DNA from 2 places in the Pseudoalteromonas sp. NSLLW218 genome. Region 1 is predicted to be linked to the other one. Evidence: predicted binding sites of a transcription regulator. Region 1 holds the regulator's gene; the other holds the start of a gene.
What was found. Region 1 encodes sigma-54, which starts transcription at its own class of promoters, with help from an activator protein. Its sites were predicted from a motif close to GTTGGCACGNNNNTNGNNT; they were not measured.
Positions count from the first base shown of each region.

Region 1 (16,216 bases):
TGGCATGTTTAGCACCAGCGGCGCAAGCTGACACCCTATTAGGTTTATATGTAGGTGTTGATGGATGGAAGTCAGATAACGATGGCCAATTTTCTTACAAAAATAATGCATCTCAAGATTTTGATTTTGAAGATGAGACTTTTGTAAGTTACTACGCGGCGCTTGAGCACCCAGTGCCACTAGTTCCAAATATTAAATTAAAGTATACAGAGCTTGAGCTAAATGGTTCAGCGCTGCTTACAGATACATTTAGCTTCAATGGTTCTGATTATGTTGTTGGTTCTACTGTAAATACGGTAAGTGATTTAACGCATATTGATTATATTTTTTATTATGAAATTTTTGATAATGACTTAATTTCAATAGATCTAGGTTTAAATGCTAAACAGTTTGACGGTGATATTGTTGTAAGTGGCACTACCCAAAATGGTGGTACTAACTTTACCGAAACCAAAGACTTCTCCGGTTTTGTTCCTCTTGCATACGGCCGTGCCGAAGCTGGCTTACCATTTACTGGTTTAAGTGTATTTTTTGAAGGTAGCTTTTTGGCTATTGACGATAGCAAAGTACAAGATTACCAAGTAGGCGTAGCGTGGGAACTTATTGATAACCTAGCAGTAGATGTTGCTGTTAAAGCCGGTTACCGCTCTATGGTATTAGAACTTGATGATGTAGATGATATTACTACTGATATTGATGCATCTGGCCCATTTGCGGGTATTCAGGTTCATTTTTAATTAGTATTTTCTAATTAAACAAAGCGTGGCATTTTATTTTATTGCGTGCCACGCTAAATCAAACTCTCCCTCTAGCGCATTATTAATCAACTGCTTATAGACCTTATTGACAGGGAAATTAATGAGTTTAGAAAGCTCATCACCTGTTTGCGTAAATTTGTAATAGCTTAATACCAAATCACTACTCTTTGCCTTTAACGTTACTTTTTGCGATAAAAATGAAAGGGTAAGCTCTTGCCCCGCTTTAAGCACTGCAGATTCAATTTCTTTTCTATACAGTAAATTAAGATCCATGAGCGTTAAAATATCAGGAAAGCTAATACCCGTTTTTCCTAAATTTAGAGATACTTTATTGCCTTTTCGTAGCAAATCAAACAAGGACGGTTTTTTGTAAAAGCCGAGTAATATAAAGTGGCTGTCGTCTTTTTCGTTATAGCCTGAGAGCGACACACATTTTTGCAAAGAGTCTGCTTCTCGCTGTGTCATATGTTTTAAAGTTTGTAGGCTTTTAATTGAAAACGTACCAGGATTAAGGGTTTCTCCCGTTAAAATTTTGGCCCATAAAATTTGCATTGACGCATTTGAGGTATCTTCACATAGGGCTATAAAGTGTTCTACCCAGTCAACATCGGGCTGTTTACTACTTGCTACATCAGGGCAAAATCCCATAGCCATTGCTAAAATTGATTCTATATTTTGTTGTTGTTTAATAAGTAATAAATCTTGGCGCTTTTGAGCACGAGCTAAAACAGAGTTTTCACTATTGATATGATAAAGTGGCTTAATTTGGCCCTTAATATCGTAACTCTGCTCGTTAGTAGGTAGTACACCGTTACTTCCTACTTTTGTTATAGGGTAACCAAGTAAGGATTCAATGATGTTGGCTAGATTAATTCTCGCCTGTGCTGTTTTGACTGTCATGACTGTGCATTATCCTTTGTGGATCACTAAGCTGTGCAACAGTTTGAAGGTTATTTAACCCCAGTGAAACTGTATTACTGAGTACGTACTCGCTTAAAATTGCAGTGTAACCAGATATTAAAGGAGCCGTTGTTTGACCTTTAATATTACATATTAACGTAACTATACCGTTTTGCTCGCTAAGGTTAAAAGTGCCTCTGATAATATGTTCAGCATTTAAAAGTATGTTGAAGCTGACTTTATTTTGGCTTACCGAAGTTATGATCATTTCACCATACCCCCATTTTCCTTTCCAAGACTGATGAGCTCCTAGGCCAGAACTGGGTTCGCCCAAAGTAAAACGTATGCTGGGGTCTACTTTTTCCCATGGAGACCATTTTTGCCATTGACTAAAGTCGGTGATAAGCGGCTTTATTACTTTAAGATTGGCATTAATTTCGATTGTTTTATTTACACTATAACTTTGAGGCAGTATTAGCCCTACCAGTGCCAATACCAATAGTAATAACAGCACGCATTTGATTAATATTTTTAATGGTTTAATAAGCACACCTTTTATTAGTTTTTCAAGTTGAAATACAACAACTTTTTATTAATCGACTATAGTATGAATTAGATTATAAACCAAAAATAATTTATAGATTGCTACTTAGGAGAGCGAATGTCGTCAGATCAAAACGATTTTTTATTTTTTGAACAAGATTTTGAAGACGATGCTGTTGTTGAGCAGACTAAGTTTTGGGATATTTTAATTGTTGATGACGAACCTGAGATTCATTCTGTAACAAAATTAGCTTTGTCTGGAGTTGAGTTTTTAGGGGCTGGTTTGCGATTTCACGATGCTTATTCGGGTGCAGAAGCAATAGAAGTGTTAGCTAAAAATAAAAATATTTCGGTTATTTTTTTAGATGTTGTTATGGAAACTGACGATGCCGGTTTGCAGGTTGTAAAAAGAGTGCGTGACGAATTAAATAATCAACATGTAAGAATTATTTTAAGAACAGGGCAAGCAGGCAATACACCAGAAGAAAAAGTAATACGAGAATACGACATAAATGATTATAAAACGAAAACAGAGCTTACTCGCTCTAAGTTATTAACTTCGCTTATAACGGCTATTCGCTCATACGAGCAGGTATGCCAGCTTGAATATCAAAGTGATGCGATGAACACGATTGTTTCAGCATCAAAGTCTATTTTAGGACTTACTGATATTAAGCAATTATGCAAAGAAGTCATCAAGCATATGAGTGTTATTTTAAAGTGCGCACCTAGAGGGCTTGTTTGTAGCAAGTTGGATGGCGATGACTTTATTCAAGTATTAGGTGGTTGTGGGCATTACGAAGGCTATTTTGGTGAAAAATTAATTAATGTTGATAGCAGAGTATTTGAACAAGTTGAGTCATGTTTTGCTTTGTCAAAGCACCAACATATAGATTCAAGTTCAACATTTATATTAAAAAGCAAACATCGAAAAGCGGCTTTATATATAGAGTGCGACCACACCCCCTTACAAGCACAGCTGCAATTTGCTGAAATTTTCTTAACTAATGTAAGTGTAGCACTTGATAACATAAGGCTATTTGTAAAGTTAAGAGATGCAGCTTATAAAGATGTGCTTACTGGTATTTCAAATCGTACTAACTTTATTGAACGGGTAGTGCATTATCAAAAGCCGCACGTTAATGATTATGTATTTGTATTACTTGATGTAGTTAACTTTGCAGATATTAATAATGGCTTAGGGCAAGAGGTCGGTAATAAAGTATTAATTGGTATTGTTCAAAGGCTAAAAGAAAATTACCAATCAGCTAAATTACTTTCACGTATTGGCGCAGATGTTTTTGGGTTTATTATTCGCCAAGACGAATTTGACTTAAAAAAATTGAATGAGCAACTAGGTATTCCATTTTACGCAGAAGAACATTTACTGCCTATCGACTTTAGAGTGGGCTTATGCCAACAACAAGACTTTCAAAGTAGTGGTATTGATACACTGAAAGTTGCTTATATCGCACTTAATCAAGCTAAAAAAGCAAAGCATAAAGAAGGCGTTTATTACAGTATTGATATGCAAGATAAAATGGCTTGGCGTTTAGGTATTATTAGGCAGCTACGTCATGACTTTGCTCGGAATAAGTTAGAGGTATGGTATCAACCCCAACTTGCACTAGATGATTTATCGCTAATTGGGTGTGAAGCATTATTACGCTGGCCGACAGGTGATGGCGTGTATATATCACCAGCTGTATTTGTACCACTTGCAGAGGATGCTGGCTTAATTGTCGATATAGGGCAGTGGGTATTAGAGCAAGCTTGCCAACAGCAAAAGCGCCTAGAAAATATGGGTACAGAAATTTGTATTGCGGTTAATGTGTCTGTTCCGCAGTTTAAAGTAAAAGGCTATGCACAAACTGTTAAAAATACATTGTTAAAATATGGTGTTAAGCCAAAGAACATAGAATTAGAAGTTACCGAGAGCGTAGTAATGGATGAGCTAGAAACTGTTATTAATACTCTAAGAGAGCTTAAAGAACTAGGGTTGGAAGTTGCTATTGATGACTTTGGCACTGGTTTTTCGTCGCTAAGCTATATTCAAAGTTTGCCCCTGGATAGATTAAAGATAGACCGCGCATTTATAAAGGGTTTACCAAACGATGATACAGGTGCTATTGCTGCTTTAGTTATATCACTTGGCGCTAAGTTGGGTTTAAAAACGATTGCTGAAGGGGTCGAAACACAAGCGCAAGCCCAGTTTTTAAAGAATTTAGGGTGTGATGAGGTACAAGGGTTTATGTATGCTAAACCCATGCCTGAGAATGAATTAATAGAATTTATAAATAAACGCTAAAAAAGATTAATTTATTATTTAAGCTAATGAACGATTTAGAATTTAAGGTGCGATATGCTTTGACTACTTTGTATATATAAACAATTTAGTAGGGTATAATTCGCGCCTTTTGTTATTCTACGGCCACAATTATGAGCACACTCAAAGCTAAGCGCGCCTTATTTTCATACCCTAAATATTGGGCTGAATGTTATGGCACCGCGCCATTTTTACCAACTACACGTGAAGAAATGGATGCACTTGGCTGGGATAGCTGCGACATAATAATAATTAGTGGTGACGCGTACGTTGATCATCCTAGCTTTGGTATGGCGGTAATTGGCCGTGTACTTGAAGCGCAAGGCTTTAGAGTGGGTATTATTGCCCAGCCCGCGTGGGACTCTAAAGATGCATTTATGGAGCTAGGCAGACCGAATTTATTTTTTGGTGTAACAGCTGGCAACATGGATTCGATGATCAATCGCTATACAGCTGAAAAGCGTATGCGCCACGATGATGCTTACACGCCAGATAACGTAGGTGGTAAACGTCCAGATCGCGCCGTAATGATTTACTCGCAAAAATGTCGTGAAGCATACAAAGGAATACCAATTGTTATTGGTGGTATTGAAGCGAGTCTTCGTCGTATTGCTCATTACGACTATTGGCAAGAAAAAGTACGTCGTAGTATTTTGTTTGATGCTAAAGCTGATATTTTAATTTACGGTAACGCAGAGCGTCCGTTAGTTGAAGTTGCGCATCGTATTGCCGCAGGCGAAACAATGGATACTATTCAAGATATTCGCGGCACGGCTGTTATTAGAAAAGAACCTTTACCAGGTTGGCGTGGTAGTGACTCTACCGCTATAGATAAAATTGGTAAAATTGATCCAATTCCAAATCCATACGGCGCTGATGATGTTGGCTGTAGCAAATCTGAATTTAAACAAGCGGGTATTGATTTAAAGGCGGAAGCTGCAAAACCAATCATGGTTCAGCCTGCGCGACCTAAACCGTGGGAAAAAACTTACGTTAAGTTACCTGCTTATGAGCAAGTAAGTGTTAACAAACCTCTATACGCCCACGCTTCGCGTATTTTACATCAAGAAACAAACCCTGGTTGTGCAAGAGCGCTGTTTCAGCGACACGGCGATCGCTCTATTTGGGTAAACCCGCCTGCATACCCATTAGAAACACATGAGATGGACGCTGTGTTTGGTTTACCGTATCAGCGAATTCCTCACCCAAGTTACGGCGACTCTAAAATTCCTGCTTACGACATGATAAAAACATCGGTAAATATTATGCGCGGTTGTTTTGGTGGTTGTTCGTTTTGCTCAATTACGGAGCATGAAGGGCGTATTATTCAAAGTCGTTCGCAAGAATCTATTATTGAAGAAATTGAACAGATTAGAGATAAAGTACCTGGCTTTACTGGTGTGATTTCTGATTTAGGTGGCCCAACGGCAAATATGTATAAACTGCGTTGTACGAGTAAAAAAGCAGAAAGTACCTGTAGACGCTTATCATGTGTGTACCCTGAGATTTGTAAGCACATGGATACCGACCATACGCCAACAATAGACTTATATAAAAAAGCACGTGAAGTTAAGGGTATTAAAAAGGTTTTGATTGCTTCTGGTGTACGTTATGACCTAGCTGTACGCGACCCTCGTTACGTTAAAGAATTAGTAACGCATCATGTGGGCGGCTACTTAAAAATAGCGCCGGAGCATACAGAGGATGGTCCATTATCAAAAATGATGAAACCAGGTATGGGCGCGTATGATCAATTTAAAGAATTATTTGATAAGTACTCTAAAGAAGCAGGTAAAAAGCAGTATTTAATTCCTTACTTTATATCAGCTCATCCAGGTACAAAAGACGAAGACATGGTAAACATGGCTTTATGGCTTAAATCAAACGACTTTAAGCTTGATCAGGTACAAAATTTTTACCCGTCACCGATGGCTAATGCAACGACTATTTACCATACAGAGATGAACTCTTTACGTAATATAAAAAACAATACAGAAGTTGTTCCAGTACCTAAAGGTGCTCGCCAACGTAGATTACATAAAGCTATTTTACGCTACCATGATGCAGCAGGTTGGCCGATGATACGCGAAGCACTGCGTAAAATGGGTAAAGCTAATTTAATTGGTAAAGGGCCTAACTGTTTAGTGCCTGAAGAAGGGCGTGATGAAAAAGCAGGTAAAGGTCGCAGTAAAGGCGGACGTCCGGCACTAACGCGACATACCGGTTTTAGCCAATTTAAAAAAGCAAACACTAAACCAAAAGTAGGCGGTAATCGTCAAAGTACACGTTAGTAATCTAATCTATTAATATCTAGCGTAATTAGTTTAATTACGCTAAGGATTTTTAAGCCTCTTTAGTACGTAAATTAAGTAAACCTTGCTCTTTATTGGCTATATTATTGTAGGTAATAAAGAGCGAGCTTTCAGAAACTCCCCTTAAGATTGGCGTATTTAGAGCCTATATACTTCTAGTTAGTTTTTTAAAACGTTGATGATAACCACAAACGTAATTTAAGAGACCATAACGGCTGAATGCCTGTTAGCCCTTGCGTCATTTTATTATCTTTTAAGATTATATAAGATGGCGTGACTTGCCCTTGCCAATCGGCAAATATCTCACCGTGTTGATCGTTGACAGTGGTAAAACTGTAGCCATGATCATTTAGATACTCATGTAGTTTTTGATCCGAGCCTGATTTTATTGCGATGCTCACGACAGGGTAGTTATTCTCGTTTGCGAGTTCGTTTATGGCAGGGGAGGTAATACTACAAATAGGGCACCAAGTTCCCCAAAAATAGACAAGTGTTGGTTTGTCTTGGCTCATTGCTGCTAAATCAATGTTTTGCCCTTTATAATCGATTAATTGTAATTGAGGATTTGCAGGCATGACCGGTTGCCTCCACCAATTAACAGCGTTATAAATTACGAAAAATATAGAGCCATATATCAATACACTTTTTAATATTGATAGCCCTTTTTGTTTTGGCGTTTTTTTAGGTGTGTCTTTTTTATTTTTGGTATCCGTTGTCATAGCTGCAGCTTTACCCTAAGTGTTTTTTACTTTAGTTATTTGCAAAAGTTTCTAATTTAAACCAGCAACCAAGTAGCAGTACCTAAAAAGGCGAATATACCCACAATATCTGTCACCGTGGTTAGCACTACACTCCCTGCAAGTGCTGGGTCTATATTCATTCTCTTAAGAATAATAGGGATACTCGCACCAGCAACACCTGCCACCACTAAGTTCATAAACATAGCGAAGGCGAGTACGCCACCAAGCATAAAGTCCCACTGCCATAGTGCTATAACACCTGCTATTAACAACGACCACAAAACACCGTTTAACGCGCCAATAGCAAGCTCTTTCATCATCAAGAAACGTTGGTTTGTTTGATTTATATGACCTACCGCAATACCACGAATAACAAGCGTTAATGATTGGCTGCCTGCAACACCACCCATAGAAGGGACAATACCGTTAAGTACAGCTAAAATAGGTAAAACATCTAAAGTTCCTTCAAAAAAGCTAGCTACAAAAGCAGCTGCAAGTGCAGTTAGTAAGTTGACACCTAACCAAACTGAGCGTTTTTTAGAGCTTTTTAGTACTGGTGCAAAGGTATCTTCTTCATCATCAAGACCGGCTAAACTTAGTAAGCTATGCTCCGCATCTTCTCTTATTACGTCAACAATATCATCGATAGTGACACGACCAAGGAGCTGATCGTTATCATCAACTACGGGGGCCGATATCCAATTATGACGTTCAAATAATTGCGCGACTTCACTTTCATCCATAGAGATTGGGATAGACTCACAATCTTCATCCATTAAATCGCGAACAATTTTTTCTGGCGGGTTAGTTAATAATGTACTGAGTGATAAAGCGCCTATAAAGCAGTTATGCTTATCAACAACATACAAGTCATCGGTACCTTCTGGTAACTCACCGCGTAGCCTAATATACCTAAGTACAACATCAAGCGTAACGTCGGGGCGAATGGTCACCGTATCGGTGTTCATTAGCGCGCCAGCAGAGCGCTCTTGATACGAAAGTGCTTGTGTTGCACGTTCACGGTCTTGAATGTCCATCGCGCTAACAACGTCTTTATAAACGGTGTCTGGCAGACTACGTAATACTTCACCTAAGTCATCGTGGCCCATATCCTCTGTTGCGGCTGCAATGTGCTTAGGTTCCATCTGGGCAATAATGCCTAAACGAACATCTTCTGATAGTTCTTCAAGAACATCGCCTTGCACATCAGGATCAACCAACTGCCAGAGGAGTCGGCGAATTTTATGGGGGGATGATTCTAATAATAATGCGGTATCACAAGGAGCTGTTTTTGCGAGCATGCGCCTAACTTGAACAAATTGACCACTATTGAGTGACTTAGTCACCTGTTTTAGTTGCTGTAGTGGGTAATCTTGTTCAAAAGCTTCAGGCATTGGCGTCCTTTATAAATTTTTATATTACTTTATGGGGAGAGGTGAGTTAACTGGCGTCACTAACCGTATTTATATATCTGTTTTAGTTGAGGCGTTAGTAATGCGAGCATTATTTTTATAACTGTTTATTCTTGCTCATTAAAACGTTGTGCTATTAACTCTCCAACAGCATGTAAAGCTTGCTCAGAATCCGGGCCTTTGCATACAACTTTTACTTCTTTGCCTTGGCTACTTTCAAGTAACATTAGTGCAAGTACGCTATCGCCCGCGGCTTCTTTATCATCTTGAAATAATGTGATTGTCGCATCAAATTGTACTGCTAACTGCGCAAGCACAGTAGCTGCTCTAGCGTGTAAGCCTAATTTGTTTTTTATTAAAAAAGTGTCTTCACAGTGCATAACTTACTCTACCTAAGCTGAACAGGTGATTATTCAGCTCTATTATTTTTCTTGTTCACGATGGCGAATTTTTACATTGGGATGTGTCATTGCAAAACTTTCACCGATAGTTTGCGCTAAATATACAGAGCGATGTTGTCCGCCTGTACACCCAATAGCAATGGTTAAATAACTGCGGTTATTTCGCTCTAAGTGCGGTAACCACGTTTGTACAAATGTTTGAATTTGCCATGTGAATTTTTGTACTATGCTGTGATTGGCCAAATAATCTTTAACGGGTTGATCTAACCCATTTAAAGGTTTTAATTCAGGTTCCCAGTGTGGATTTGGTAAAAAACGCGCATCAAATACATAGTCTGCTTCTTTTGGTATACCGTGTTTAAAACCAAACGATTCAAACGTGACAATTAGTTGCTTATCTTTTTTACCTAAAATCTTTTCACGAATAGATTCAGCAAGCTGGTGAACGCTTAAATCAGTTGTGTCTATCATAAAGTCGGCGCGGGTGATTAATACATCAAGTAATTCTTTTTCTTTTTTGATGGCTAAATCAAGAGGCAGCGAGTCAATTGATAGTGGGTGTAACCTGCGTGTTTCTGAAAAGCGTTTTATCAACGTTTGATCGTCGCTATCTAAATAAAATAACGTAGGATTTGCAAAGCCTGGTAAGTATTCAAGAATATCGTTAAATTCATCTTGCTCTTTAGGGATGTTTCGCACATCAATGCTAACAGCAATTTTATCGTAGCTATCAGACACACTGCGAACTAATGAAGGAAGCAAGTTAACTGGAATATTATCTACGCAATAATAGCCTAAATCTTCTACAACGCGTAAAGCAACCGACTTTCCAGAACCAGAACGGCCGCTTATGATAATTAACTCCATTTAACACCCTTTATAAAACTATGATTGATCGACAATAACTTGGTAAAGCTCAGCATCTGATTTTGCACAGCGTAACTGTTTACAAAAATCTTTGTTGTTTAGTTTATCAGCAATGGTTGCGAGAGTCTTTAAGTGCTGTTGGTTATCGCCATCTGGTACGATGAGTGCGACAAAAATATCAACAGGACGATTATCTATTGCATCAAAATTTATTGGAGTTTCGCTAACGAGTACTAAAGCTAAAGGCTCTTCTGCACCGCTCATTCGACCATGAGGAATGGCAATGCCACGGCCAATACCTGTACTACCCAGTTTCTCTCTACTCATTAAAGCAGTAAGGATATCCTGTTGCGGTAAATACGGAAGTTTGTCGTGAGCAAGTTCGCTAATGAACTCTAAAATCCTTTTTTTGCTATTAAAAAGGACCGCAGCTTTGCTGCAGTCCTGGCATATAAGTGAGCTTAATTTCATCATATTAGTGTCGAGCAAGCTTCTCTTTGTGTTTAATCACTTGTCGATCGAGCTTGTCGATCAACGAGTCAATGGCGGCATACATATCTTGATGTTCCGTAGATGCAAATAGCTCAGCACCACTTACATGTATTGTGGCTTCTGCTTTTTGATTTAATTTTTCTACATCGAGAATGACATGAACATTATTAATATGATCAGAGTGTCTTTCTAGCTTCGCAAATTTGGTATTAATATAGTCTCTTAGTGAATCGGTTAATTCTACGTGACGACCAGTTAAGTTTAGTTGCATAAGCATTACCCTCTTTTTTTTGCGTCTTAGATCAAGCTTTTACGTTGATTTGACGGTGGAATAGCCAGAGATTCGCGGTATTTTGCGATTGTACGTCTTGCTACTTTAATTCCTTGCTCAGCCAATATATCCGCTATTTTACTATCACTCAATGGTTTTGCTGAGTTTTCTGCAGCGATTAATTTGCGGATAAGTGCACGAATTGCTGTAGATGAACATTCACCACCGTTTTCGGTGCTTACATGGCTTGAGAAAAAGTATTTAAGCTCAAATATACCACGGGGTGTATGCATATACTTTTGAGTTGTTACGCGCGAAATTGTTGATTCGTGCATTTCTACCATTTCAGCAACATCATTTAAAACCATCGGTTTCATTGCTTCAGGGCCGTGTTCAAAAAAGCCTTGTTGTTGCTTAACAATACAATTAGTTACTTTTAATAGCGTGTCGTTTCTACTTTCTAAGCTTTTAATAAACCATTTAGCTTCTTGTAAATGCGAGCGAATAAACTGGCTGTCACCACTGGATTTTACAGTGCGAGACATTGCAGCGTATTGGCTATTAACACGAATTTTAGGCATGCTATCTGGGTTTAACTCAACAACCCAGCGGCCTTTAATTTTTTTAACTGACACGTCTGGAATAACATACTCAGATTCTTCTCTTACAATAGTATCTGCTGGCTTAGGACTAAGAGTATGGATTAATGTCATTACTTCTTTAAGCTCTTCTTCTTTGAGCTTGGTTTTCTTCATTAATGTACGATAGTCACGAGCAGCTAATAAATCAATATGCTCGGTTAAAATCATTTTTGTTTCATTAATGTAAGGTGTTTCTTTATCAAACTGGTTAAGCTGAATACACAAACACTCTTGTAAACTACGTGCAGCAATACCAACAGGATCAAACAGTTGGATGCGCTTTAATACAGCTTCAATTTCATCAAGTTCGACTTCGTTATCATCTTCGTTTTCTTGATTAAAGCTTTCTAAAATCTCTTCGCAGCTTAGTGTTAAAATACCTGAATCATCAACTGCTTCTACGATGGCAATAGCAATAGCTTCGTCTGTAGGGCTAAATGGCGTTAATTGTAACTGCCACATTAAATACTCATGGAGCGTCTCTGTAGAGGCACCTTGATAAATTGATTCATCTTCAGGCATTGGACCCGATGATGCTGCAGGAGCGGCACTCATGTACTCATCCCAGCTAACATCCATAGCCATGTCGTCACTTAGCGTGTCTTTCGCAAGTGCTTCACCACTATCTTGTTCGTATTCGCTTGGAGCATCATCGGCAGATGCGCTAACAGTTATGTCATCGGTATCAGCTTTTTGCTCGTTTTTGCCAGCAGCATCTTCTGAGTAGTCTTGTTCTTCAACCTCTAATAGCGGGTTGCTGTCGAGAGCTTCTTGTATTTCTTGCTGGAGATCCAATGTACTGAGTTGCAACAAACGAATAGCTTGTTGCAGCTGTGGAGTCATTGTAAGTTGCTGGCCCATGCGCAGCTGTAGTGATTGCCTCATGTATCTCTAACAATCCTTTTATGTTGTTATAATTAATACTAGCAGATGCTTAAAGACATGGCGTAAATGTTACAGCCTAAATTGCTCGCCTAAGTAAACATCGCGTACTGTTTTATCATTTAATACGTGTTCTGGAGTACCTGATGCAATCAGCTCCCCATGAGAAACAATGTAGGCTTTTTCACAAACATCAAGGGTTTCTCTTACGTTATGGTCGGTAATTAATACTCCAATCCCACGATTTTTAAGATGTTCTATTATTTTCTTTATATCTAATACTGAAATTGGATCAACACCAGCGAACGGTTCATCCAGTAATATAAATTTAGGATCTGCTGCCAGCGCACGTGCTATTTCAACACGACGACGTTCGCCACCTGATAATGCCATACCTTGGCTATCACGAATGTGTTGTATGCTAAATTCATCTAACAATTTATCGAGAGTGTCTTCTCTAGCTTGTTTATTTAACTCTTTGCGCGTTTCTAAAATTGCCATTAAGTTTTGATAAACAGTTAGCTTTCTGAAAATTGAAGACTCTTGCGGTAAGTAGCCTATGCCTAATCTAGCACGACTATGCATAGGTAAAAGAGTAATATCGTTATCATCTATCGATATTTTACCTTTATCGCTGGGCACAAGACCTACAATCATATAAAACGTGGTTGTTTTGCCTGCGCCGTTAGGGCCAAGTAAGCCAACAATACTGCCAGCTTTTACTTCAAGGCCAACGTTTTTTACAACTTCACGGCCTTTATAGCTCTTTGCTAATAGTTCTGCTTTTAATGTGCTCATGGTTGACCTTTGTCGCTTTTTTTACTTTTTTTAGTTTCAATGGGTACTAAAATTGTATGAACGCGGTCAGTTGAGTTTTCATCTTTTTCGGCACTGATTAGCTGTTGCTCAATGTCGTAGGTAATGCTTTTAGCATTTATTTTTTGTCCTGCTTGCGATACCTGTGCATTACCAACAAGCGTTAAAAAACGCTTAGATACATCGTAACGTACTTCGTCAGCACTGGCGCTCATAGTCGTGCCGTCTGATTGCTTCTCTTCAAAGTGGGCAGGGCTACCAGTGGCAATTAATAATTGCTTATTATCACCAAGTTCATCGCGTTTATGTACTTCGAGACGGTCGGCTGTAATACGGCGGTTACCGTGAATAATTTCAACGTTTTTCTCAAAAATCCCGACATTAGCTTTTAATTGACCTTCTTGCTTATCGGCGCTTATTGATATTTGATTTGCAGCAGGCTGTGTATTTGGCTCTGCAGCACTGCTATTAAATGCTAGTATAAGTGTAGGAATAATAAGTGATTTTAATATTTTATTGGTCATAATATATGGTTCGCGTATGGTTAATTAGTTTTATCACTTCGGTTTTTAAGTCGGCTTCTAGGCCTTTGCCGGTGATTTTTAAATTGGGTCCAGTGATGATAACGGGTTGCTCCGAGCGCATTGTTAATAGCTTTATATCTACCTGAATATTATCAGCATTGATTTTGTCTATCATGGCGTTATCGGTTAAGTTTTTGGCAACCACATTACCTTCTAAAATTAATTGTTTGTCTTCGTATAATGTTGCTTCGTCTGCATTTATTTGCCACGTTTGCTTTTCGTTATATAAAGTAAAAATGGGTTTTTCAAAAAACGTGAAACCTAATTGCTGATATAGTTCCATTTTAGCCGCAGTTACTTTGTGGCTGATTGTACCTTGTTCGTCATAGGCTGTTTGTTTGAGTTCAATGGCTATGTAATCAGGCTTGGCAATAACTTCAGGCTCAGTCTGAGGCAAAATATTTGGTTGTGTAAAATAAGGGTACCAAAGCCAAACCATACAGCTAATGAATAAAACGCTTAATATTATGCGCGCTGCATTCATGAACTAGTGCCTTGTGTAGTCAACGCTTTACCATTTTCAAGCATAAGTAAGTCGGTGAGCTCTCTTACTGCACCAAAGCCGCCAGGCATTTGCGTTACATAGTGTGATAAACGTTTAATAAGTGGATGGGCATCATTTACTGCAACAGCAAAGCCGACTAATTCCATAACGGGCATGTCAGGGCCATCATCACCGATATAAGCAATTTGTTCATCGCTAAGGTTGAGTTTGTCTTTTAATTCTTGATAGGCAATGAGCTTATTTTCTTGACCTTGATAAATATGCTGTACGGTTAAGCTGCTCATACGTTGTTGCACTATTTGTGAATGACGACCAGTAATTACAGCCACTTCAAAGCCACTGTTTATAAGCGCTTTAATGCCAAAACCATCTTTTGTATTAAATGCTTTTAGCTCTTCACCTTGATTACCAAGATAAATACGGCCATCAGAAAATACACCATCAATATCGCATATAAGTAGCTTTACTTTTTTAGCGCGTGCTTTTGCATCATCGCTCAGCGGTTGATAGAGTTCTTCAAATTGCATTTATAACACTCCTGCTTTTAATAGGTCTTGCATGTTTAATGCGCCAATAGGTTGGTTTTTCTCATTGACGACGATTAAGCCATTTATACGTTTGTGTTCCATAATATTAAGCGCTTCAGCGGCTAAAATATCTTGTGTAGCCGTAGTACATGACTTAGTCATAACAACATCTATTTGTGTTGTATGAATATCAATTCTTTGCTCTAAAATACGACGTAAATCGCCATCGGTAAATAATCCCACGAGCTGCTGATTTTCATCAACAATGGCTGTCATGCCTAAACCTTTGGCGGACATTTCAATAAGGGCGTCTTTAACTGTTTGTGAAACGCTAATAATAGGTGTATTTGCGCCACCGTGCATAACATCTTTTAAAGTAAGCAGTAAGCGCTTGCCTAAACTACCACCTGGGTGAGATAGCGCGAAGTCATCAGCTGTAAAGCCGCGGGCTTCTAATAGTGCAACTGCCATGGCATCGCCCATCGCAAGCGTTGCAGTGGTGCTTGATGTAGGAGCTAGACCCAATGAACAGGCTTCTTTTTCTACTTTAATACACACATGTACATTAGCAAGGGTCGCCATGGTTGATTGCGTATTGCCAGTCATCGATATCATTTTGGCACCAAGTCGTTTTAAAACCGGAATGATATTTAAAACTTCGCTGGTCTCTCCTGAATTAGAAATAAGCATAACCACGTCATTTTTAGTGATCATACCTAAATCACCATGACTTGCTTCACCAGGGTGAACAAAAAATGCAGGGCTGCCAGTACTCGCAAGAGTGGCCGCGATTTTATTGCCAATATGACCTGATTTACCCATGCCAATGACAATAATACGGCCTTCGCAGTCGTACATTAATTGGCACGCGTTATTAAAATTCTCATCTACATATTGTGCAATATCACTAAGTGCTTGGCGCTCAACATCTAAAACGCGAAGACCTTGTTCAATAAAATTTAGCGTTGTCATCATTTACCCTACTTGACTAAAAATATACCCTTGGTAACCCAAAAACGCTATTAGCAATAAGCCGCCTTCTACTCTATTGATACGTTGGGTGCCTCTAAAGTTCAATGACATAATAATAAGAGCAAGTGTTGCACCAATCATAATTAATACGTCTCGACTTACTAATGATGGGTCAATGGCAGAAGGGTTAATGATACCTGCAAGTGGTAATACCGCTAGAATATTAAATATATTTGAGCCAACAATATTACCTAGTGCTAAATCATC
Region 1 covers NZ_JADYWO010000001.1:264,766-280,981, forward strand. The annotation lists gene I6E80_RS01135 (TIGR04219 family outer membrane beta-barrel protein) at 1-737, shown strand, start outside; gene I6E80_RS01140 (TIGR03899 family protein) at 771-1,658, opposite strand; gene I6E80_RS01145 (SRPBCC family protein) at 1,627-2,208, opposite strand; gene I6E80_RS01150 (EAL domain-containing protein) at 2,320-4,509, shown strand; gene I6E80_RS01155 (YgiQ family radical SAM protein) at 4,641-6,818, shown strand; gene I6E80_RS01160 (protein disulfide oxidoreductase) at 7,007-7,558, opposite strand; gene mgtE (magnesium transporter) at 7,615-8,973, opposite strand; gene I6E80_RS01170 (HPr family phosphocarrier protein) at 9,099-9,371, opposite strand; gene rapZ (RNase adapter RapZ) at 9,414-10,259, opposite strand; gene ptsN (PTS IIA-like nitrogen regulatory protein PtsN) at 10,278-10,730, opposite strand; gene hpf (ribosome hibernation promoting factor) at 10,735-11,022, opposite strand; gene I6E80_RS01190 (RNA polymerase factor sigma-54) at 11,049-12,548, opposite strand; gene lptB (LPS export ABC transporter ATP-binding protein) at 12,618-13,343, opposite strand; gene lptA (lipopolysaccharide transport periplasmic protein LptA) at 13,340-13,885, opposite strand; gene lptC (LPS export ABC transporter periplasmic protein LptC) at 13,875-14,429, opposite strand; gene kdsC (3-deoxy-manno-octulosonate-8-phosphatase KdsC) at 14,426-14,977, opposite strand; gene I6E80_RS01215 (KpsF/GutQ family sugar-phosphate isomerase) at 14,978-15,949, opposite strand; gene I6E80_RS01220 (calcium/sodium antiporter) at 15,953-16,216, opposite strand, start outside.

Region 2 (16,216 bases), on a different contig from region 1:
AACCTTGAGGTATTAGCGCTTGTGATGGCCAAAATACACTGCGCTCAATAAAATCACCGACTGTGTGTTCAAGCGTTAAAGCAAACTCATTATTTACATACATCCTATCGATGATAGCGTATTGCTCTGGGTGACTCGTTTCAATTTTCTGTTTTAATAACTGCATAGCTAAATAACCTTGGCGTCCTAAGCTGTACTCAAAATAGTAATAGTCAAACTTTTCTATTGTTACTTTATCTGCATCTAAACGCGCTATTTGGCTGTTTGTAGATAAGCTTTGAAAATTTAATAAAGGGGAGTTAACAGCAAGCATACTAACGAGCACCACCCACCCCATCACAATATTTATTTTGCTAAGCGGCTCTAGCCAATTGTCTCGCTTTGTTATAATTCCAACAAGATAACTAAACGAAAAACACGCCAATAAAAACCAAATCAAAATGCCCCAACAACGATCTACTGTTAGCCCATGCTGCTCTACCCGTAAGTAAATTCCATAGGCAGAAATAACACTATAAACTGGAAGTAACGCAACGCTTATAAAAACGAGTCGGTGCAAGAGCATGTGATAAGGGCGAACTGATGAGTCATCTTTATAAACAGTGTTAACAAAAAACAACGTGAGCACCTGCAGCCACATTACTAATAAACTGCCACTTCCGGTCTCCCATAATTTATTGAGTCCGGTAAAAGGAAGTGTTGCTAAAAAACCGAGAGAAATAACTGATAAAACAGGCAATAAAAACTTAATTAAAGTTTGTAGTAAAAAAGCGATATTATCTTCAATGTTCAAAAGCTTTCTAAATATGATACTCGCAAAGGCAAATGCGAGCGTTAAGGTTGGGATCCAAAACCATTCATCTCTTAGTAGCTCAGAGAAAAAATTTATATCTAAAATATCAAATAAAGCCGCACCTAAATTTAGTATTCCCCAAAAAATAAGTACGAACAGCCAGCATTCTCCAAAAATTATAAAATTACGCCAAGAGAGCTTAAACAAACGACTGTAGCTAACATTTTCTGAACTACCAAATTGTTGAATGTACATAAGGCCTTTAAAGCCAGCTATTAAACTAGTAAAAATAAAAACGGATATTAAATTGCTATTACTTACGTACTCTTGAGGCTCTTGCTGAAAGCCTGCATACGCACCCAGTAAAGATAACAACAAGGAAAAAGGAAGGATTAAAAGTAACGACGTTTTTATATTATTTTTATTAACGGTCATTAGCATTAATAAAGGAAAGCTCATAGAAAATGTAATAAGTGAGACTAACCATGTAGGGCTTGTTGCTGGCCACACATTATTTTCTATACTGCTATATAAAAGGGTAAGAGCAATAGCCTGTACTACGGCAAGTATAATTATAAAGGATTTTGGTAACTGACTATCCATATCTGTTCTCAACAATAGGTTTTAGTCAGTTTGCGTTATTCGTTCCTATTTTACAATTGCTTCACATTTTCAAATAAAATGCTTTGCACAGGGCTATATAATCAGCAGTGTAGGTATTATCTAAGTTTCTAATACATAGGATTGATGATTCTATATCGCTTTTTACGTAGCTAAATGTCATTAAACTGCGGCTAATATCTTTGTTGGGCGTGGCTTTTACTTGGCAGTGAGTATTTAAATAAAGCCCATTTTGAATAGCAAGCTCAATAAATAATGCGCCTTCAACGCTTGGGAGTATTAAGCTAAAGCGGGAACCACTATGGCTTAAATGTTTAAAGGCATTAATTAACTCTTCAAAACTTAATCCGTCGGTATGGCGTGCGGCATTACGCGCAGCATTATCGCCTTTTAAACTGTGATTAAAATACGGTGGATTAGAGATAACCACGTCAAATTTAACTTCACTACTAAAGCGCTGAATAGTTTGGTGCGTAATACTTATAGTTGGCCACGGACTATTAGCTACATTTTGTAATGCTTGGGTATAGGCGCTTTCGTCAATTTCTACCGCAGTTATATCAAGCTCATTACTGCGCTGCTTACACATTAGTGCTAGTAAGCCGGTGCCGGTGCCTATATCAAGTAATGACTTTACGCCGCTTAAATTAGCCCATGCACCAAGCAAAATGCCATCGGTAGAAACTTTCATTGCACAGTGGTCGTGTTCAACTTTAAATTGTTTAAATACAAAACCAGACATTTTTTCACCTTTTCATTCACCAAGCGCAGCATAGCGCGTATAATCAGGGTAATTGTCCCTTATTTTAGACACTCTATGCAATTTTCTGAATTTGATCTTGATAACAAGCTACTCGATGCCATTAATAAAATGGGCTACGAGACGCCAACCAGCATTCAACAACAAGCTATTCCTGAAGCACTACAGGGGCGCGATATTTTAGCATCTGCGCCTACTGGTACAGGTAAAACAGCGGCATTTTTAATTCCGGCTATTCAGTACTTACTGGATTTCCCACGTCGTGACCCTGGTTTTGCGCGCGTACTCGTTATGACCCCAACTCGTGAGCTGGCTTATCAAATTCATGAACAATGTGAACTGCTAGCTAAACGCACACACCTAAAAATTGGTGTAGTAACAGGCGGTATTAACTACGGCACGCATAAAGAAATTTTTGAAAAAAATAACGATATTTTAATCGCCACACCAGGTCGATTAATGGAATACCTAGAAACCGAAAACTTTCATGCTGAACATGTAGAAATGCTTATTATTGATGAAGCAGATCGCATGTTAGATATGGGTTTTAAAAAGGAAATGAGCCGTATTTGTGACGAAGCTAAAAATCGTCGCCAATGTTTTTTATTCTCAGCAACACTTGAAGGTGACAGCGTAGAAAGGTTTGCTGAAAAAACATTAAACGACCCAGCTCTATTAGAAGCCGAATCGTCACGTAAAGAAAAGGCTAAAATTCACCAATGGGTACATTTAGCCGACGATTATCATCACAAACTTGAATTATTAGTTAATACGCTAAAAAATCCTGACGTAACTAAAGCGATTGTGTTTGTTAAAACTCGCGAACGCTTAGAAACATTGATTGGCGAACTTACAACTAACGATGTAAAAGCAGCGTGGTTACGCGGCGAAATGCCACAAGACAAACGTATGAAAGCCATGGAAAACTTCCACAGTGGCAAAACAAGCATATTAGTTGCTACCGACGTAGCTGCACGTGGTATTGACGTATCTGATATCAGCCACGTTATTAACTTTGATATGCCGCGTACTGCCGACGTATATGTACACCGTATTGGTCGTACTGGCCGTGCTGGTAAAAAAGGGATAGCAATATCGCTAGTTGAAGCACACGATATTGGTATTTTATATAAAGTAGAGCGCTACGTTGAACAAAAATTAAAACGCCGTGTAATTAGAGGTGTCGAGCCACAGCATAAAGAAGCTAAGCCACCTGCTAAAAAGCGTAAAGATCCAGTAAAAATGAAAGCCAAGAAAAAGGCTAAGGTTAAAAAGAAAAAGTAACCTAAAACATTTTTATACTAAGCCGGCTTTTGTCGGCTTTTTAATGCAAGCTTTATAGCTCTGTCACTTGTACCTGTTACATATGTAACCCAAGCATGTAACTCATACTCATTTAAATGTAATTTTTGCCCACCTGAATTCCCACTTAATAAAATCCCCTTATATTTCATAGCGTTAATATTGGCACCGAAATTGTAACTACAAAGATAACCTAGCCGATGGAATTTCCATATTGTGGCTGCACTATTCACCGTAATGTAAGGATTAAGTTATGAACCGCTTCAAGTTAACTATCGCTTTAGTATCATTTTGTTGTTTATTTTTATTAGCTTGCGCTACAAAGGTAAGTGCAGCAACCAACATGGCCGTAGTAAGCAGTGTAGCCACTCAACCTAACTTACAACAAGCTATCACCAACACCCTACGAACTAATCCTAACCTAGCGTTAAGTGATATTCGTGTGCAGGTAAAAAATGGTGAAGTAGATTTATATGGTGAAGCACAAACTGGTTTTCAGCGCGCACTAGCTCAAAAGTTTTTAGAAAATATGGATGGCGTAAAAATCATTCGTAATAAAATTAGCGTTATTTAATACGCACCACATAAACTTATTTGTATAACTAATTCATAAGCGCGGCTTGTTACTCCAACACAAGCTGCGCTTTTTTATACCCTGTTTAAGGCGAGTTTAGCTGTTGAGTACAAAGATAAAATAAAACCTATGTAATGCAATTATTCCTCCCACCAAAGCGATAGCCCCACTAATACCAAACATACTACTGGCTTGGCTAATAGAACAAGTTACATCAGCATTAGTCACCATCCTCGTTTTAGTACAGCTATCTAAACAATTGAACCAACAGATCGTTTGGTTACTGTTTAACTTATAAATATAAGCGCGCAACTCTACGAACTTGTTATGCGTAAAAAGAAGCTAAAAATGACACCCTAATTTTTACACTATTGTTTATATTCAGTTTTTGTAATGCTGAAGAAGAGTGATTTGGATTTGATGCTAGCGTGGCTATCTCTGATTTTTAGCCTTGAAATAAACTCAGTTAATTTTGTAAAGGTTTACACAGGTTCTTCAGCCGATCGAGCGGGACTGAAAGAGGATGATTTAGTTATTGAAATAGATGGGGGTGCTATTCCAAAGTATGCTGCAAAGGTAGTAAAGAAGTCGGTGGATAAACACTACTTTTACTTATTAAACACTCCTATAGTCAAAGAACTGATCAGCATTGATATTCAATAGACATAACACTAGGTATTTAACTTTTGGCTAATAATCCGTTTATAAAAACCAACAGCGCAATTTTACTCTGTAAAAATGCGCTGTTGGTAAGTAACTATTTCCCAATGCTTTTGCCTAATGAGTTTTAACTAAATTACTCAATTTGGTCAGAGTCAGTACCGTCTTTATTTGATGATTGCTGGCTTATTTTATCGCTTATCATGGCATCGAGTTTTTCGCCGCCTTTAATACCAAAATCTAAAGTACGAATTGGGAATGGAATACTAATATCAGCTTCATCAAGTGCCTGCTTAACGGCAACAACACCTTTGTGGCGTACCGTCATAAAGTCAGGCTCGCCTGGGTATTTAATCCAAAACCATACCAGTAAGTTAATGCTGCTGTCACCAAAACCTTCGGCGTATACTGCGGTTTCGTCTTTGCGTATTACGAAGTCAAATTCATTTATTTTTTCGACGATGACGTCTTTTGCTTTTTCTATGTCGTCGCCGTACGAAATACCTACGGGTACCTCTATGCGCCTAACACCTAAAGTGGTGTAGTTTTTTAGTACGTTTCTAAATAATACTTTGTTTGGTACCAGTATTAACTGCCCGTAAAAGCTCTCTATTAGCGTGTTACGTAGGTTTATAGAATGTATTGAACCAAACACATCATCGGTTTCTATTACGTCACCTGTTTTAAATGGCTTACGTACACCCATTGCTATACCAGCAATTAGGTTTTCGGTCATGTCTTGAAACGCAAAACCAATGGCTAAACCCACAATACCTGCACCAGCAAGTAGCGAGGTAACAGTGCCTTTTAGCCCAACAAAATCGAGCGCTATAAATAAACCTATACACAACACAATAACTTTAAAAATTGACGCCATTAAGTCGGCAATTTGTGTTGAGTCGAGTGAGCGGCGTAATATGTTTTTCATCAGCTTGCCAGCAAAGCGCGCCAATATTGAAAACACAATTGCGATCAGTATCGCAACTATAAAATTAGGGATATGGCTTATTACAACATCAAACCACCCTCCGAGCTTTTCTTCTATTAGTTTTTCGGCTTCGTCAATTGACGGAATGCTGATCATTTTATTTGCACCTATTTAATTAGTGTTCTCATTAATATTAGATGAGATTGCAAATATAACGCCAACATCAAAAAAGCCATGCAATGCATGGCTTTTAAATTTTTTATTTAAGCTTATAAACCTAATTTTGTTCGTCGCGCATAAATACAGGCTCAAGCTCTTTAGCTGTTGCCTCTGGGCTAAAGTAATAACCTGCTACCGTAAACTCTTTAAGTTGGCTTAACTGCGTTACTTTATTTTCGATAATGTAGCGCGCCATCATGCCGCGTGCTTTTTTAGCGTAAAAGCTAATAACTTTATATTGACCGTTTTTACAGTCTTTAAAGTGTGGGGTAATAATTTGTGCATTAAGCGCTTTTTTATCAACCGCTTTAAAGTATTCATTTGAAGCAAGGTTAACTAAGTATTGTGCGTCTTGTGCTTTTAATACGTCGTTTAGTTTATTCGCTATTACGCTGCCCCAAAACTCATATAAGTTTTTACCACGTGAGTTTTCAAGCTTAGTGCCCATTTCAAGACGGTAAGCTTGCATTAAATCAAGTGGTTTTAATAAGCCGTATAAACCCGAGAGTATACGTAAATGGTTTTGTGCGTAATCAAGCTCAGTTGCCGTTAGTGTACTTGCATCTAAACCGCCGTATACATCGCCGTTAAAGGCAAGTGCGGCTTGTTTGGCATTACTTTGTGTAAACGGCTGCGCCCACTCACTAAAGCGTGCTGCGTTAAGCCCAGAAAGCTTATCGCTAATTTTCATTAAACTGCCAATTTGCGCTGGTGTTAGTTCACGGCATACTTTCATGAGCTCTTCGCTGTGCTCTAGTAATTCAGGCTGAGTGAACTTGTCTGTTGCGGGTGGCGTTTCGTAATCAAGATTTTTTGCAGGTGAAATAACAGTGATCATAGTTAGCTATTGACTTGTAATTTATTTAGTGTCAATTTCAACATTAAATGAAACGAAAAGCACGTTTTGTTTAAATAAATCCTCTCTTAAAATCCATGCATAGCCGTTTTTTTTATTGATCAGGACATAAGACCTATCAAGCATTGTCACACTGTTGCAGTATGGATTAGATATATTAAGAGTGATTAGATTTTTCTTTTAACTTGCTTGGAATGAGGAAAGCAAATGACTTCAGCTCTACAAAGGCTAAAACAACATTCATCTATCGTAGCCGACACTGGTGATATTGAAGCTATTAAAAAGCATCAACCAGAAGATGCAACTACAAACCCGTCGCTTTTATTAAAAGCGAGCGAGATTGAAGCATATAAGCCTTACCTAAATAAAGCTTGGAGCTACGCAAAAGAAACCGAGCAAGAGCCTGCTAAACAACTTGAACTAGCATGTGATTACTTTGCTGTATTACTAGGTAAAGAAATTAGCGCTATTGTACCTGGTTATATTTCGACTGAAGTAGATGCACGCCTTTCGTTTAATACGCAAGCTACGATTGATAAAGCACATACCCTACTTAGCCTTTACGAAAAAGAAGGTGTAAGCAAAGACAAAATTTTAATTAAAGTAGCGTCTACATGGGAAGGTATTAAAGCCGCTGAGCAACTAGAAAAAGAAGGGACTAAATGTAACCTTACTTTATTATTTAGCGATGCCCAAGCTCGCGCGTGTGCCGATGCAAACGTATTTCTAATTTCGCCATTTGTTGGCCGTATTTTAGATTGGCACGTTGCTAACGGTATGGAAAAACCAACCGATCCGCTACAAGATCCAGGTGTTCAGTCTGTACGCAGCATTTTTGAATTTTACAAACGCCATGACTACAAAACAGTTGTGATGGGTGCAAGTTTCCGTAATACAGGCGAAATTATTGCACTTACTGGTTGTGACAAGCTAACTATTAGCCCTAATCTTTTAGAAGATTTAGGTAACCTTGAAGGCGCACAAGAATATTTGCTTGAAAGCGATGTTCCACAAGAGCCAAAACCAGAGCCATTAACAGAAGCACAGTTCCGTTGGTTACATAACCAAGATGCTATGGCTACTGAAAAACTAGCTGAAGGTATTCGCTCTTTTGCTGATGCACAAGAACAACTAGAGGCGCGCTTTAAAGCAATGTAATTTGCTATAATCGTGTTTTAAAAACGTCGCAATAGCGGCGTTTTTTTATGCCTAAAATACGCTACCCCTCTATATAATCTTCATATCGACTTCATATAATCCTCGTATAAACCTTCATCAATTAATCACACTTATGTAACATAACTGTCACTTTTTTATTCTATTTTAACTAGGCCTGTGGTATAGGTATTCTTGAGGTCAATAAAATCAATAGGAGAAGTTCATGGATAGCCTAAACGATATATTAGAGATATTAGAAGGACCAGATACAACAAGGAAAACCTCTCAGAAAAATAAAAAAAGAAAATGGCGTGAAATAGAAGCAATAAAAGACAAACAGCGCCTACGTAAAGAACTACAAGAACTAGACTACTTTACAGACAGTATTGCGATTGAAGAGCTCGATTTTTAATTCAATACGCCCCAACTAAACAAAAAGGCTTCCGATATATGGAAGCCTTTTTTAATGCGCTGAAAATAGCTGCATGAGATAAATTTATTATTCAGAGCCCCGGTTATTTACACCTGCCAGTTAATCGGTTTTTCATCTTGGGCTTGTAGTAGCTCATTCGTTTGTGAGAAATGCTTACAACCAAAAAAGCCTCTATGCGCCGAAAGCGGCGATGGGTGCGGCCCTTTTAAAACATGATGGCGAGCGCTATCTATACCTTTACCTTTTTTTTGTGCATGTGCACCCCATAAAATAAATACCACACCTTCGCAGTGCTTATTAATATGCGCTATTACATTATCGGTAAATTGCTCCCATCCTAAATGCTTATGAGAATGCGCTTGCCCTTGCTCAACGGTCAATACTGTATTGAGTAGAAATACACCCTGATCTGCCCAACTTTGCAGGTAACCATGCTCAGGAGTAATAAACCCGCTAATATCGGTAGCTAACTCTTTATACATATTTTTAAGCGACGGCGGCAGCTTTTTTACATCAGGCAATACCGAAAAACACAAGCCATGCGCTTGCCCTTCTCCGTGGTATGGGTCTTGTCCTAAAATTACAACGCGGATGTCATTTAGCGCTGTGGCATCAAAAGCGCTAAATACTTGAGGTTCAGGCGGATAAACAGCAACACCTTCATTGCGGCGATTAGCCACAGTCTCTAACGTTTCCTGCATGTAAGATTGCTGTAATTCACTTTCTAAAAATGTAGCCCAATCGCTCATTGTGTACTCTTAATCTGTTTACGTGATGCGTCTATTTTATCACACATATCCGCGAGTCCATCTAGCATCCGCGGAGTAAAACGATGTAATAAATCGGCATTCACGCTAATAAATTGATCATTTTTAACAGCGGGCACTTCTGGCCACTTTTGCCAATTAACAACCGGCTGTGGTGTTTTTGATTTTTCATCAGGGATAATAATAACTTGTGGCTTAGTAACAATGACATTTTCGATACTAATTTGCGGGTAATCTGTAACGCTCTGTGCAAATACATTACTTACATGGCATGTTTCAATCAGTTGGCTTATCCATGTATTTTTACTAACTGTCATCATGGGCTCAGCCCATAACTGATAAAACCCGGTAATATTTTTTTTATCTTGCTGGCTTTTAACAATACCATTTAGCTTATGTTTAAATGCATTTGCCGCTTGCTGGCTTTGCTTAATGTTCCCTGTAAATTCACCAAAAGTAAGTAATTCATCGGCTACACCAGCGATTGTGGTGGGATTACTCAAATATACTTTTATACCTAAGCGCTCTATTTGGGCTAAATCTTCGCTTTGATTCCCGCTTTTCCACGCAATTACTAAATCAGGTTTAAGCGCTAACACTTTTTCAAGTGAGATACCGTAATAACCGCCTATGCGCTCAATACTTTTAGCCTCAGCAGGATAGTCGGCGTAATCAACCGTGCCCACAATATTATCGCCCGCTCCTATGGCAAATAGGTTTTCGACTATATGTGGTGCAAGCGCGATTATTCGCAGTTTTTTAGAATCCTTGGTCTGCTCTGCAAGCGCATCACCCAATACACTAAAAAGCAGCAGCCCAATAAAAAACGCTTTAAACATTAGTAATCAAACCCTTCGAGCGCTTTTATGCCTGAGTCGAATGCGTGTTTTACATTACGTACTTCGCTTACGGTGTCGGCAAGGTCGGTTAAAGTACGGTGCGCTGCACGCCCGGTAATAATAACTGACTGCATTGGCGGGCGGTTATTAAGCGCTGTTACTACTTCATCTAAATCAACGTAGCCGTAGGTCACCATATACGTAAGCTCATCGAGTAATACTAAATCAATACTGCTATCAGCAAGCATGCGTTTTGACTCTTGCCATGTTGCTTGCGCGGCTGCGGTATCGGCTTCTTTATTTTGCGTATCCCAGGTAAAACCGGTGTTCATTACAACAAACTCAACGCCTGCACCTTGTAATAAATTACGCTCGCCACATTCCCAAGTACCTTTAATATATTGGCAAACGGCTGCTTTTTTACCATGCCCAACACAGCGAGCTACAACGCCAAAACCTGAGGTTGATTTACCTTTACCATTACCCGTAATAACCTGAAAAATACCTTTTACATCTTGTGCTGCAGCAACGCGCGCATCCACTTGTTCTTTTACTTTTTGTTGGCGCTTTTGGTGTTTATCGTTGTTTTGTTCAGTCATTATTGTGCCCTTCATAAATCGAGATAATTTGCTGTATATTTAAATGCGCTTCACACATGGTTGCTAATCGTTCTAACTGCTGCTCGCGATGAGTGGCAATACTAATTGGGTTAATTGAGGCGCTTGGTTTTACCCATTTTAAAATTTGCGATGTAGCATCGGCTTCATCAAACAAGCCATGTAAATAGGTGCCCGCAATGGCATTATCATCGCTAATAAAGCCATCTGTTTTAAAGCCATTTGGGTGGCTTTTATTAAAGGTTATAAATGGCTTATTAAGCGCTGCACCTTGGCTAATTCCTGCATGTATTTCGTAACCACTACACGGTGTTTGTTGGTTATTTAAAAGTAGTGTAGCGGTTATTTTAGTTAATACTTTTTGTGCTGTCAGCGTGGTTTCAAAGTCGCATAGAGCAAGCCCATTTACTTGCTTTAATGACGATTCAATACCATCAGGATCGTTAATGGTATTGCCCAGCATTTGCATGCCGCCACAAATGCCAAGTACTTTGCCACCATAGCGTAAGTGGCGTTTAATTTGAGTGTCCCAGCCTTCATTTTTCAAAAAGGTTAAATCGCCCAGTACATTTTTACTGCCAGGGAGAATTATCAGATCAACGTCTGGGATAGTTTGCGTGTGGCGCACATAATTTATATTAATATTGGGGTGCAAACGCAGTGCATCAAAATCAGTATGGTTACTAATGTGGGGAACAAGTAGCACTGCAATATTAATTGTGGCGTTGGTTACATTATTATCAATGGCGACGGCGTCTTCAGCATCAAGCGCAAGATCGTGCAAATAAGGTAATACGCCAAGTACGGGTTTGTTTGTGTATTCTTCAAGCCAATCAAGCCCACCTTGCAGCAAACTTATATCGCCTCGAAAGCGGTTTATAACAACCCCTTTTACGCGCGCTTGTTCTGATTCGCTTAGCAAAGCAAGTGTACCTACCAAATGTGCAAACACACCGCCTTTGTCGATATCAGCAATTATAATAACAGGGCAATCTACCTCTTCGGCGTAACCCATATTGGCAATATCGTTTTCACGCAGGTTTATTTCAGCAGGACTCCCTGCCCCTTCAACAAGGAGTAAATCAAAGCGTTTAGCTAAGCGGTTATGTGAGGTAATTACCGCATCCATCGCCACTTTTTTATAGTCGTGATATTTGCCCGCTTCCATATTACTAATGGCTTTTCCATGAATAATAACTTGCGCGCCCGTATCGCTATTAGGTTTAAGCAATATGGGATTAAAATCTATTTCGGGCTCTACTTTAGCTGCTATTGCTTGCAAGGCTTGCGCACGGCCAATTTCTCCGCCATCTTTTGTTACTGCGCTATTAAGTGCCATATTTTGTGGTTTAAAAGGCGCAACCTTTACCCCTCGCTTAGCAAATACCCTGCAAAGGGCTGCAACTAGGGTACTTTTACCTGCGTCGGAAGTAGTGCCTTGCACCATTAAGGTTTTCATGGAATTACACCCTTCGCTTTCTAAAAAACAATAAACTTAAAAAGAACACGCTACCAATAGCAGCGGTTATAACACCTACAGGTAACTCTTGGTTTTTTAGCAAGGAGCGCGAAAGTACATCAACCCACACCATAAATGTACCGCCCATTAAGCTGGTTACTAGCAATCCCGCGATGGTGCCTTGGGAGATAAAAAAGCGCACAATGTGCGGTACCATTAATCCTACAAACCCAATACCACCACACATAGCCACCAGCACAGCGGTAATTAATGAGCTCAAAACTAGCATAAGTATTCTAAAGCGCTGGACCCTAACACCTAATGTAATTGCGCTTTCATCGCCAAGTAACATGGCATTGAGCTGCCTTCTATAGCTCAGCATTACAAACGTACACAATGTAATTACCAATAAAGGTAACCAAAGCGTAGCCCACTGCGCACGAGCAAAGCTGCCCAGTGTCCAAAATAAAATAGCGGCTACCGCCTGAGGGTTGCTCCAATAAAGCAACAAGCTGGTAAACGCACTAAATAAAAACGACAGAGCAACACCAGCTAATAACATTGATTCTACCTGTGCACTTTGCTGCCTACCTGCAATAAGTATTAATAAACTCATAGCGAGCAAGCTACCTAATAACGCTGCTGCCGATAGCATAAAGCCTGCGCTAATGCCTGCTAATGCCATAAGTAACACCACACCAAATGAGGCACCCGACGATATACCAAATAAGTAAGGGTCGGCTAGGGGGTTGCGCGTTACCGTTTGTAAAATAAGCCCCGCAATTGCTAAGCCGGAGCCTGCTAAAAAGGCGAGTAATGTGCGTGGCATTCTTAGCTCGTAAATAATACGCGTATTAAAAGACGCATCATTTGAGAGTAAAAAGCTATTAAGTACGTCTTGAAGTGAGGTCTCTGCTGCACCAAAACTAAGTGCTGCAAATAAGCTAAATAAAGCAGCTGCAGCACTTATAAAAAGCGCAAATGAGTGGCGATTATTAACTGCGCTCATATTATTTGTAACCATAAAAGTAAGTGATATGAGGGATGCTATTTCCCGACTTCGATATTTGCGGGTGGTTATTTACTTGGGCGCAGACACCAAAAACGTCGCCTAACATGTTTTCGGTTAATACCTCACTTGGGGCGCCTGAATGCGTAATTTCACCATTTTTAATAACCACTAGTTCATCGCACATTGCCGAGGCTAAGTTTAAATCATGAAACGATGCAAACACCGTTACACCCAACGATTTAGCAAGCTCCATTACCTGTATTTGGTATTTAACATCTAAATGGCTAGTTGGCTCGTCCATTATTAACAGTTGAGGTTGCTGGACTATGGCGCGGGCTATCAAGGCACGTTGCTTTTCACCGCCTGAGAGCGACTCAAAGCTTTGATCGCTATGATCTACCAACCCTACGGTGTTGATTGCTTGAATGATTTTTTGTTTATCAATGTTAGTTATTGAGCTAAATAACGATTTATGAGGCGTTAGGCCAAGCGCAATAACGTCAAATACGCTTAAGTTAAATTGCGACGGGGTTTCTTGTAAAACAACCGCTACTTTTTTTGCGTACTCATCGCTTTTTAGCTGCCAAATGTCGGTGTTGTTAAACTCTACAACGCCATCACTAGGTTTATTAAAACGATATAAACAACGCAATAAGCTCGATTTACCTGCGCCATTGGGACCAATTAAGCCAACAAATTTACCTGTGGTTATTTTAAGGTTTATTTTTTTGAGAATCGTTTTATTGCCAATATCCCACGATACGTTTTTAACGTTTAGCAATGGTGTATTTAATGGCGTTTGAGTGTGCAATAGTCAGTCCTAGGCTAGGTTAAACTCACTAAAAATGCGATAAAAATACTAATGCACTACAAGAAAAAAATGAGTAAACCCGCTCGTTAAAAAAATTCATACCAATTGCATTAAATTAGTGAGCTATTACAGCAACAAATAAATAGCTTAATAACAAGGCGGAAATTATGACATATAGTTGTTATATATGAATAATTTTTAACAAAGTTAGTAAGTTATTTAATTCGCTAGAAAGATCATGTTTTTAATAAAATTGGTATTATACCATTTGTATCTGACTTACAGCTCAGCTGCTTACAGTTGCGGGAACAGTCGAGGACTCGCACCTCATTCCAAATGAAGCTCTATTATGGGCGGCTAAGTAAATAATTTAAAGCAAAAAAAACCGCACTCAAAAGAGCGCGGTTAAAAAGGGAGTGTTTTAACTAGGGCGTATTGACCTTTGTGGATTTAAATTTGTTCAATCTAGGGGCGATTAAATCGCGGCGCGAGGTTTGTAACCTAGTGGGCTAAGTAAAAACCGAGCAAAGCTTCCGCGTCCTGCTCACGCCCCTTACCTACATCCATGTAGGCAACAAAGAGTAAATCGTCCCTAGAAAGAACCCTGAGGGCAGCGCATGTTTGGTATTTATGCTACGTTATCGCCTATTTATGGGGAATAACCACATTTCACAGACTCTGCCTTGCCTAAAAACCAAACACACTGCTGCAAATTCAACCACCAAAGATAAACACGCCCTGCCGTTAAAACTTGTATTCAATACCTAAGCCTACGTAGTCTTGGTCAACGTTGTTGTCCATATCGAAGCTTGAGTAAAAACCAAATACTTTAATGTTTTTATTTAATTTGTGATCAAGACCAACTGAAATTGCTGACTTATCGTCGCTGTCGTCAAAGTCCATATCTTGGTATTGCACTTTAAATGTGTTGTTACCCATGCTGTAAGCAGCATTTAGCAAGTAACCATCCGCTTCTGCGCTGCCATCTACTGCTTCTTGTGTTTGGTACATTGCGCCCAATTTAAAGTTTTCAACTTTACCCTGGATTGATGCACGCACTACATCGTAGCCATTTACTTCGCTATCGGCTGCAATAGAGGCGTATACCGCGCTCTTTTTAAGTGCAACGTCACCGTAGGTCACTGCCATTGAGTAACCGTTATCAGCGTCTACATCGTCTTCAGCTACAAAAGTAGCAAGTACTTTAAAGCCTTCGTATGAGTTTGATGAATAACTAACTGTATTTCCTAAGCGGTTTTCACCTTTAAATACATTTTTAATGTCGCCTTCAAGGTCGTTAAATAAATCCAACTTGCCTTGAGATTGCTTAAGCGCAGTATCGTTACGACCAATAACTACTTGGCCAAACGCACCTTTTAAACCAACGTATTGGTTACGCGCAGAAATATTGTCGTCGTTATCGCCTTTTGAATCAGCATCAGACACATCAACTTGAAACTCAAACTTATATACCGCTTCTAAACTATCATTTATTTTTTCAGAACCTTTAACACCAAGACGAGATGCATTACTTTTTATCTCAGTAAAAGACCCTTCGCCATCATCTGATGATTGCACTGTTACATTCGCTTTACCGTAAATGTCTACGTCGGCAAGTGCATTAAAAGATAAACCACTTAATAGTGCTAAGCATAAGCTCGATTTTACAAATTTCATGTTATTTCCTTGGATAATCACAAAAGACTAATTTTTAAAACTGCTGCATTTTGTCATCGCTAAATGACAGTAATATTACAATGGAAATATTAATGTCTTTTTTTATTAATAAAAATGCATTAAATATGAAATCAAAATAACATGAAAGTTTAATAAATGGTCTCTCTTACTTACTTTGCTTTAAAGACAAGCTTGGCGTCATTTGCGAAAGTAAATTAACTAAGGTTTCTATTAGCTCTTTTTGCTCGTTGTCTCTGTGGTATGCGATAAATACGTCTCTTGAGGTGTTTTCTACCCCTTTAACATGAAACAACTCACCTTTTTCTAAATGCCCTTCAACCAATACTTGAGGTATAAATGCACTACCACCACATTGCAGTATTAAATCAAGTGCAATACGTCCTGTGCTAGTTCTAAAGTAAGGTGGCGTTTTTCCTGTAAACTGGCGTGCATGCCAAAGAGAAAAAGTAGTTCCCCAATCAACATACACATATTGATTATCAAAAAAGTTTTCGTTGGTTGCTGTGTCATATCCGCTTACAGGAATGATTGGCAACTCACAAATTCGCTCTACTACTAACTCGTCTACTTTTGGTGGATCAAACAATATTGCCAAATCAAGCGTGCGCTCTAATAATAGTCGAGTGCTTTCTTGTTGTGCTTTAACTTCTGCAACCAACGACACGCCCGGCATCGCCGATACAATATTTGTTATACCAAACTGTAAAAA
Region 2 covers NZ_JADYWO010000006.1:9,704-25,919, forward strand. The annotation lists gene I6E80_RS10190 (DUF4153 domain-containing protein) at 1-1,396, opposite strand, end outside; gene I6E80_RS10195 (tRNA1(Val) (adenine(37)-N6)-methyltransferase) at 1,458-2,156, opposite strand; gene srmB (ATP-dependent RNA helicase SrmB) at 2,232-3,458, shown strand; gene I6E80_RS10205 (BON domain-containing protein) at 3,730-4,050, shown strand; gene I6E80_RS10210 (hypothetical protein) at 4,462-4,713, shown strand; gene I6E80_RS10215 (mechanosensitive ion channel family protein) at 4,847-5,794, opposite strand; gene yaaA (peroxide stress protein YaaA) at 5,916-6,695, opposite strand; gene tal (transaldolase) at 6,921-7,871, shown strand; gene I6E80_RS10230 (DUF3545 family protein) at 8,095-8,283, shown strand; gene ung (uracil-DNA glycosylase) at 8,391-9,053, opposite strand; gene I6E80_RS10240 (cobalamin-binding protein) at 9,050-9,910, opposite strand; gene cobO (cob(I)yrinic acid a,c-diamide adenosyltransferase) at 9,910-10,509, opposite strand; gene I6E80_RS10250 (cobyric acid synthase) at 10,502-11,986, opposite strand; gene I6E80_RS10255 (iron ABC transporter permease) at 11,991-12,995, opposite strand; gene I6E80_RS10260 (ABC transporter ATP-binding protein) at 12,997-13,809, opposite strand; cobalamin riboswitch at 14,057-14,189, opposite strand; gene I6E80_RS10265 (porin) at 14,554-15,486, opposite strand; gene I6E80_RS10270 (LysR family transcriptional regulator) at 15,653-16,216, opposite strand, start outside.
Region 2: I6E80_RS10205 (BON domain-containing protein) is a predicted target of sigma-54. The motif match lies at 3,638-3,656, and genes of this name have one in related genera.